DNA from 3 places in the Candidatus Clostridium radicumherbarum genome. Region 3 is predicted to be linked to each of the others. Evidence: riboswitches for the same ligand, from Rfam matches in the RefSeq annotation. Region 3 holds a riboswitch; each other region holds the start of a gene.
The links. Region 3 has a riboswitch for cyclic di-GMP ahead of ACJDUH_RS13270 (tetratricopeptide repeat protein). Riboswitches for the same ligand answer to the same signal wherever they lie in the genome.
Positions count from the first base shown of each region.

Region 1 (3,291 bases), on a different contig from region 3:
TTCAAATATAAAGTATGCAGCACTAATACATCCCTTTGCTTTAGAAAATAAAAAATCATTAGGGAATTTAATACTCTATTCAGACATGAAAAATAGCAGTCAGCTTATACTTTCAATTAATGTAATACTTTTTTCCATAATGCTTGTTGCTGCAATTATTGCATTAATAATTTCAAATGCTGTATCTAAGAAGATCTCCAAACCAATTTCACTTTTAAATGAATATGCCAAGAAAATCGGTGAAAGAGATTATAAAATTGTACCTGAAAAATATGAGGATAATGAAATTGGAGAATTGGCAGAGACTATGGAAGCAATGGCAGAAAAGCTTAAAGCTTATGACTCTACCATGAAGACCTTTTTACAAAATGCCTCACATGAACTTCGTACACCATTAATGTCAATACAAGGGTACGCAGAAGGAATAAAGCTTGGAGTAATAGAGGATACAAATAGTGCAGCTGATGTGATAATTGATGAGAGCAAAAGGCTAACGAATATTGTGGAGGAACTTCTGTATTTATCTAAGCTAGATTCCATGCAGGAGGCTTTTAACCTTGAAGCCTTAAATACTGAAGACCTTCTTAAGGGCTGTATAGATAGAGTAAATGGCATTGCCATAAAAAATGGCGTGAACATAAGCCTTAATGTAAAGGATAAAGATCTAATAATTAGGGCAGATGACGAAAAATTATCAAGAGCTGTAATTAATATATTAGGAAATTCCTTGAGATATTCTAAAAAAGAAATTAGTGTAAGCCTTGAAAGCTTAGGTAACAGTATTAATATAACCATAAAAGATGATGGGCCGGGCTTTGATGGGCAGGAATTAAAGAATGTCTTTGATAGATTTTATAAGGGAAAAGGAGGTAAGCATGGACTTGGACTTGCAATTACAAAGAGCATAATAGAAAAACATAATGGCAGGGTTACAGCTGAAAATAACAGCAGGGCAGGAGCATGTTTTAAAATTATTTTACCTAAAGTAGTTGAATAAAGCCCTAAATAGAAATTAGTTACTAAGTAATTTTGTTAAAGGAGCTTGCAGGAGAGAAATAAGCTTTCACTGTGGGTTCCTTTTTTATTTCATATATTATAATCTTGGTAAAATATTACTTCACAATATTGTTACATTTTGATATAATTTTACATATAACTACATAATCCATCATAAATTGTTAAAATAAGATACCATAGATAAAGGCAAACCTATTGAAAGATAGAGACGCAAAGCCACGGGCCTAAAGTTTATTAAGCTAAGGCAGCCGGGTTACCTAAATAGTATTGTTTACGCTTTTACTTATCTAACACCATGTATTATTATTGCAGTTAGGTATATCTATGGATTTGTTTGGAGGTGTATACCTGAGAGAAAATAGTATCCATAGCTATATTTGATCATTGATTTTATTAATACAAAGGGGAGTAAAAGATGGGAAAAAGAAAGTTATTAAGTGCTATTACTGCAGTACTGTTCTTATTTCAATTGATTTTTGGAGTTGGATTTGCAGGGAAGGTTAAGGCTGAAGCAGCTAGTTCTTCTCTTCCAACGTTTATGGATGTTAGAAAAGAAACTTTGGGCTTTGCATATCAGTATAAAAATAAGACAATTGTTAATAATACTGTAATTGTTGACAACAATATAAAATTCTTTGTTGAAGAGAATGGCCAAAAACATATAATTTCTCAAGACTTTAATCTTATAAGGCATTTAATTTACATAGGAGTATATAACGATAATGTTTATGTAGCTTCAAATGGAGATGACCAAAGCCAGCCATATGCAATATATAAGGCAAATTTAAATACCTACAAGATGGAATTTGTAAAAAATGTACCTATCTACGGTGATGGAAAAGCATATATTACAGATTACAAAATAGATGCAAATGGAGTATTCTGGTTTGCAGCAGACCAAAACAATATTCCAATCTATGATGCAAATGGAAAAATTACAGATTATAATACAAAATACATAATATATAATGATAAGGGATTTTCCCATGAAGAACTTGTTCTTCAAAAGGGAGATTCTTTGTATAACACATATGGTAGGCTGCAACAGGGTTTAGATGGAAGTATGTGGTTTTTTAAATCCCTTGCATTAGGTGCTGATAATAAGGTATTTAGGATCTTAAATGATAACACAATTAAGGAATATTCAATAAATAGTACAAATCATATTAAAGCTATTTATCCTGGGACAAACAATACATTGCTTGTATACACTCAAGAAATTTCACCAGTTAACTATGCCGTAGTGAAGAATATCATACAAAAGTATACAATTAGTAATAATGGTCTTAGCCTTGTTAAAGAATATGATTTATCTGCAAAACAATTTTTTGAATCAGGCGATATCAATGGAAATATGTGGATAGATACAGATGGGGTCATTTCAAAGTTGGAAGACCAGGGCTTTGTAGATAAGTATATTGTATCTAGCGGTATGCTTGGACTTAATGTGTATGATGATCAGCATTTAGTTACATGTGGTATTGTAGGGTTTGGCTATACACCAATATCTATAGACCAACCTTCATCAGCAGCTCCAGCAGCACCAGCTTCAGAAAATTTCACAACAACTCTTAATGGCAAAGATGCCCTCATAACATTAAATTCAAGTAAAATATCTAAGGATGCTGTAAATGATATAACACCAGTTATACCTACAGATGTAAAAACTGTAGAAGCTAAAATTGATGCTGCGTCCATAAATGGCGGTAAAGGAAGCATAAAGCTTAATTCTAATAATGTTATAGTTGGTCTTCCATTTTCTACTATAGATTTTAATGGAATAGGACAAGGAGACTATGTAAATTTAAAACAAAATTTAGTAGTAGGAGATGCAGTTTTAAATTCACTTAAAAGTGTAGGGAAGGTATTTGATTTTAGCCTTTCTGCATATAAACAGGACGGCACGAAAATAAAGGATATACATACATTTAAAAGTGGAAAAGCTAATATATCTGTAAAATTGTCTAAAGATGAAATTAGTGGTTTAGATATTACGAAACTTGCCGCTTTCTACTACAACGAAAATACAAAGCAGTGGGAAAAAGTTGGTGGAAGCTATAATAAAGATACAATGACCTTTACCTTCGATACTAGTCACTTTAGTAAGTATACTATTGCTGAAGCAAATGGTATGCTTCCTCAAACAGGATCAGTAATAAATTTTAATAATTTAATGCTCCTAGCCTTTGCGTTTATCTTAATTGGAGGCTTTATGTTCTTTAGAAAAGATAAAGCAGTAAAAGCGGGCAATTAAGAGCAGTAGAATCTAATATA
Region 1 is NZ_JBJHZY010000001.1:316,819-320,109, forward strand. It holds gene ACJDUH_RS01565 (sensor histidine kinase) at 1-997, shown strand, start outside; cyclic di-GMP riboswitch class I at 1,193-1,278, shown strand; gene ACJDUH_RS01570 (LPXTG cell wall anchor domain-containing protein) at 1,433-3,271, shown strand.
Region 1: another riboswitch for cyclic di-GMP. It lies ahead of ACJDUH_RS01570 (LPXTG cell wall anchor domain-containing protein); the one in region 3 lies ahead of ACJDUH_RS13270 (tetratricopeptide repeat protein).

Region 2 (3,291 bases), on a different contig from region 3:
ACAAGAATTAGCGAACTTACTAAATTAAATGCTGATTTAGATTCCTTATTAAACCTACTTCAAAGTGCTTCAGCAAATAGTTCAAATCAATCCACTCCAGCAGGGGCATAATGCATAAATAAAAGGGGGATTTTACAAAACTATTATTAAAAATAGTTTTGCAAAATCCCCCTTTTATATTCATTTATTATGTGGGAGTGTTTCTCAGCCTAAGTTGCTGATATATACTAATTTTATGTAATATCTTATCCAACTATTGAAATTTGATCCATTTCCTTTAAACTAGATGATGTTATATTATTGCTTTGAAAATATTCATGCCTTTTGCTGCTTATTTTATCTTGTACTGAATAAAAGCTTCTATTTAATAATAGTGCTATTTCCTTACAGGTTTTGCCTCCAATAATCATTGACTTAACCCTATTTTCTTCCTTAATTGTCCACTGCTTGCGACATGCGGGAAGTTTCTTCTGCTTGTCTACATTAATTTTTTGCTGCAGCCATTCTGGCACCTTGGTGCTTGCCATGTCCCTGAAAGTGGTATAACATGATGTAATAAATTTAATATCTGCTGTTTTAGTATTCCATTTATCTTCATGTTCCTCTATAAATAGTTTAAAGTTATCTATTGAAATTTGATATTTTTTAATTGAGTTTATTCTAAATTTCTTATATTTTAAATAATCTTTATCCATCCAATTATAAACAGTTCTTGTGCCAACCGCTAAAATCTCAGAAATATCCTTTGGAGTAAGGTATTCACCGTTTGCAATTATCTGCTCTCTAAGACCTATTTTGTGGGCTTTTAGTAAAACAGCATTTTTGGTTCTAGCAAGCTTCTTTGCAATATTCTCTATGGTCATTACGCCCCATTTTTCTTCTAGATAAGTTACTTCTTCTGAAAGCCAATGCCTATTTTCACAATTAAGACCTAGTTGTTTGGCTTTTTTAATTATGCTTTCCCTTGTTCTATTGGGTAGTAATAAGATTAATTCATTCATTGGTTTAATTTGATAAAAGTTATAAAGAACATTTTCTTCCTGCTCAGACCACCTATTGGTTAAATTCTCCTTTGGATATTTGTTTGTATCTAGCTCTAATCTTTGAGCTTTTCTAACTACGCTGTCATAACTCCTATCAAGCACCTCCATAATAACTCTCAATTCAACTTGTCCCCAATTTTCAGCTAGATACTTTTGTTCTTCTGAACTCCACTTTTTTACCATACTGCACCTCTCAATTAATAAAACGTTTTGTTTTTAGGTAACAAATTATTTAACGTTTAAGTTACAAGTAACTTTTACATTAAAAAAAGACAGGCAACACAGCGCCTATCTTAGAAAGATACAACTGTTACCCTATATTTTTGGCAACCTGACTATCATGGCAAATAAATTTGCTTTAGACTCACGGCTTTGCGTCTCCACCTTTTGATGGATTTGCTATTTACTAATATAAAATAATTGATTTATATTAAGTTATTACCATTATATTCTATATTAAATGAGAAATCAATATATCTAATAATAATTATACGAAATATTTTGTATTTTTTAGGTGGTACCTAAGATAATTTGTAATAATTTCAAAAAAAGTGACAGTTTTCATTGAATAAAGTCTATTAAACTAAATAAAAAGAGCCCATAGGCACATTTAAGATCTATGGGCATCAATATAGTTAATTCACATTACCCTCTAATACAGTCTTGTATATAAATTCATTTTGAATTACTTCCTGCTCTAATTTATGGGATAAGTCTTTATTGAACTCTGATTTTATTTTTTCCCTATACTTTTTGCTAATAGCATACATTAATATATTCATTATTACACCTCCCAAATTACTTATAAATTCTCTATACCTCTTATACGTATATTATACTACAGAAGATCCAAAAAGATACTATAAATAAAATATTAACATGATAAATATTGATTTCACAATGTTCTCTGTACTAGTATTGTTAGTATTTTCACATGATAGTTAAATGTTTATTTATATAATATAGGGGGGTATGGTATACAGGTGCCATATTTTATCCTATGGAAATGAAAATTTATTTGCAATACACAAATAAAATAAAAAAGACACTCCAATAAAACTTGGAATGCCTTTCTTATTTGTTAATTATAAAACCAATCTCTTAACTGATAATTCTTTATGCTGCTTCAAATCTAGGAACTCAGAGTTGTCCAGCAGTAGTGGTCTTGTTAAATCATTTACATCTATTTGTATAATCTTACAAACCTTTTCTGTATTTAATTCAACCATTTCTCCAATATAATAATTAACTACGTGACTTAAGAAAATATTACTATACTCATAATCAAGCCTTCCTAGACTTTCTTTCTTAATTATTTCAAGTGCTTCGAAAGGTCCCTTGCTATTTTTATAGCTCCTATCAGAATTCACAGCATCAAAGGTGTCTGCTATAGCTATTATTTTTGCGAACTTATGAATATTCTCTTCCTTTAATCCTAATGGATATCCGGAGCCATCATTTCTTTCATGATGCATAAGCACGCCATAGCTCACAGACTTATCTAAAAAAGGTATCTCTTTTATATAGTTATAACCTATTGTTGGATGCTTCTTAATTTCATAAAATTCTTTTTTAGTTAAGTCTCCAGGTTTATCTAAAATACTCTTATCTATTTTAACTTTACCAAAGTCATGTAAAACTGAGGAATATGTAAGAAGGTTAAGATCACTGCCGCTTAATCCTATCCATTTGCCTAGTATTGTACTTAAAGCAGTAACGTTAACTCCATGTCTATAAATAGTATCTTTCCCACTGCCATAAAGGACAATATTCTTAATCACTGAGTTTACTGATTTTAACTCACTTTGAATTTTAACAGCAAATCTTCTTATTTCTTCTATACTTGTTACTTTTAAATTTTCCATATCCTCATAAATATTTTCTACATTGAAGGTAAGTTCCTCAAGACTTTCTTGAACTTCCTCAAAAGTCCTAATTTCATCAGCATCCTTGCTGTAATCTTGTTCAGCATCAAAATCTCCATAGTATACCTCAATTTGATTGTCTATATAATAATCTTTCAGTTTATCTATTGCATATTGGGTTACAATTGTACCCTCTGCAATTAGAAGCTTACCATTAGCTTTTATTTCCTTAGACAAAATCATACCTGGAGTTAATTCATGAACATACAATAGCTGCTTCCCTTTTACCATATATGACACCTTCCATAGTTAACTCATAATATTACTTATACAATTCTATAGAAAAATCATATATCCTTTGTCTAATAACGGATTATTTTGTC
Region 2 is NZ_JBJHZY010000001.1:311,340-314,630, reverse strand. It holds gene ACJDUH_RS01550 (hypothetical protein) at 1-111, shown strand, start outside; gene ACJDUH_RS01545 (hypothetical protein) at 246-1,226, opposite strand; cyclic di-GMP riboswitch class I at 1,366-1,454, opposite strand; gene ACJDUH_RS01540 (hypothetical protein) at 1,679-1,825, opposite strand; gene ACJDUH_RS01535 (HD-GYP domain-containing protein) at 2,129-3,199, opposite strand.
Region 2: another riboswitch for cyclic di-GMP. It lies ahead of ACJDUH_RS01545 (hypothetical protein); the one in region 3 lies ahead of ACJDUH_RS13270 (tetratricopeptide repeat protein).

Region 3 (3,291 bases):
CCTTATCTTTAACTGTATTCCAAAGACTTTGTGCATCTCCTGTGCTTGGAAAGGAATGCATTGCTATTGAAACCCCAAGCCAAATTAGAAAAAAGTCTAAAATATTGGTACCTGTAAATTTATCACCAAAATATAATATTGGTATTGCTGCTGGAAGCGCAATTAATGCTCCCAAAATAGTATTTATAAGGAATGGTCCAATTCCTATCAAGATTTGCTGAAATGAACTTTTAGGCCTTTCATGTATCACATATCCTGCAGGATTACCTACCCTTATATAGCAAACATCAAGAACAGCAACCCTACATATTCTGCAGAATAATTGGTGAGCAATTTCATGAACTATAACCCCAGGAAAAGTTAAAATTGTTATTATAAATCCAGGTATAAGCATTTTTTCATTCTCCTTTTATCCTAAATTTGCTTTTGCCATTGCAAAGTGCCATCAAAAATTGATTTCAGCAGGTTATCAGTATATTTATCTGTATTATTCGAATTCTGATAAATTTTGTAGTATTTATCTCTTTCACTAATTAAATTATTATAATGATAAGCTAATGCAAGATTTGCAGTTACAGTTGCATCCTGACTATCTAAATTATATGCTGTTTTAGCATATTCAAGGCCTTTAGCATTATTTCTTCGTTTCAGCTCGATCTTAGATAGTGTTATAAGAGCACCTACATCTTCAGTATTATGCTTAAGAACCTTATTACAATACTCTACACCTTCATCGTACTTACCTAGTTCCCTATAAGTAGCAGCCTGAAGAAGATATCCTGCATAAAAATCAGGATAATTACTAATTACTCTAGACAAAACTTGACTTGCTTCATTAAAATTTTTCATATCAAAATATAAATTTGCAAGGTAATAAGCACCATATACCTCTTTAGGATTTTTATCCACAATCGGCTTAACTATATTCACAATATCCTCAGTCTTAGAATTCTGCAGGTTTTTTATTTTATCATATAATTCACTGCTTGGATTATAATATGTATCAAGCTTACTGGTTGTTGTATTAACTTCATCAACTAATTCTTTTTTCATTTTTTTATTAGATGGCGATTCACCTGTAATCTGATCAAATACCTTGTATGCTTCCTCTATTCTTTCATCTTCATAATATGATACATATAACCTTACTAATGCCTTATCGGATTCTGGATGCTCCTTTAATGCATTTTCATAATGATAAATTGCTGTAGCATATTTTGCAGCTTTTTCGGCTTGAAGTCCTCTTTCATACTCAACTCCTGAGCTAATACTTTTTGGAAACTTCCATAGAGAAAAAAGTATAACTAAAATGATAAATAAAGAAACCAACTTTATTTGTTTAGGAATAGGTCTTCTAGAAAGCTTGTCCCTACATTCCTTACATAGTTTTAGGTTATACCCCTCCTCAATATCCAAATTCCCACAGTTCTTGCATCCCCAAAAATTATCCGTAGGGTCCTCATTAATTCCATCAGAAGACTCTTCCGATGCCTTCTGCTCTTCTACTGAAGCCCTAGTATCATCATTCCCGTGTTCGTTCTCCACACTCATTTAAATAACATCTCCTTTTCTAAATCATATGTGCAAATAAGATGGTTTAAACCTAAAAAGTATAAAACTTGCCCAATAACTAAATTGTAAATCACACCATATAGAAAATAATGTGTTTGATTAGATGTTGAACCCATAAATGAGCATAGATAAGGATAATCACGACATGAAAAAAAATCCTACTTAGGAAGCCCGGCTGTCATAGAATATTCCTTAGACCCGCAGCTTTGCGTCTTTACCTTTCGATAAATTTGCTATTATCTATGGACTTTATGTAAAATTAATGAATTTTTTGTAATATTTTAGGCTTATATTTAACATATTACCATATATATCTTGTAAAATAAATACTATTTAGAGAGGTTAAGTATTAGAAAAACTATTATTTCTTCTCACTATTTTGATACATAACAAAAATTAATAATTGTTAACATTTAAACTTTATTAACTATTGAAAAAATTCTCATAAAATAATATACTAATATAAACCTAATTCAATTAAAAATTTATACAATCCAACAGGGGGCAAACAATTAATAATTGTTTTGGCATAAATCCTAAATGGACTTTTAGGGTAATCTAGTTCATAACAATGGACGTGTTAAGTTTACCCCACCAGAATAAGAAATACGGGAGGGATATTATGAATTTAGAATTTTATGGTGCAGCTGGCTGTGTTACAGGTTCTTGTCACATTTTAAATGTAAACGATAAGAAAATACTTTTAGACTGCGGCATGTATCAAGGTAAAGATGAGAAGGAAAGAGGAGGAAACGAATTCTTTAACTTCAATCCTAAAGATATAGATTATGTTATCTTGTCTCATGCTCATATTGACCACAGCGGCAGAATTCCACTTTTATATAAGCAGGGCTTTAAAGGCCAGGTTTTATGCACTGAGGTTACAAAGGATCTTTGTAGTGTTATGCTTCCTGATTCAGGACACATTCAAGAAATGGAAATCGAATGGAAAAACAGGAAAAGGATGAGGCAAGGTCTAAAGCCTCTTGAGCCTCTATATACTGCTAAATTAGCTGAACTGTCCATGTATTTATTCTATGGTCATTCTTATGATGAATGGGTAGAGGTGTTTGAGGGTTTTAAAATTAGATTCAGAGATGCAGGTCATTTGCTAGGATCTGCAATGGTTGAACTTAGAATTAAAGAAGCTAATAAGGATGAAATAAAGTTAGTTTACAGTGGTGATATTGGAAATAAGAATATTCCTATAATAAAGGATCCTACCTTAATAGAAGAAGCAGATTACGTTATAATGGAAACAACTTATGGAGATAGGCTTCATGATAATATTAATTCTGAGTTCGAGCAGCTTGTACAAATAATTAATGATACCTTTAAAAGAGGCGGAAACGTTATTATACCTTCCTTTGCAGTTGGGAGAGCTCAAGAAGTCATTTATGCATTAAATAGATACATTGAGAGAAAGCTTTTAAAGGATTTAACAGTATATGTGGATAGTCCTTTGGCATCTGAGTCTACAAAAATCTTTAAAAAATACAGTGACTACTATGATGATGAGGCTATTAAAATTGTTAGAGAAGGCATTGATCCTTTGGACTTTGATGGACTAACCTTTACAAAATCTCCAGATGAATCAGCAGCTATTAATAAAATTCAAAGTGGTGCTATAGTTATTTCTGCAAGCGGCATGTGCGAAGCTGGTAGAATAAAACACCACTTGAAACATAATTTGTGGAGAAAAGAATGTTCTATAGTATT
Region 3 is NZ_JBJHZY010000002.1:740,107-743,397, forward strand. It holds gene ACJDUH_RS13265 (DUF3267 domain-containing protein) at 1-394, opposite strand, end outside; gene ACJDUH_RS13270 (tetratricopeptide repeat protein) at 415-1,551, opposite strand; cyclic di-GMP riboswitch class I at 1,735-1,817, opposite strand; gene ACJDUH_RS13275 (MBL fold metallo-hydrolase RNA specificity domain-containing protein) at 2,195-3,291, shown strand, end outside.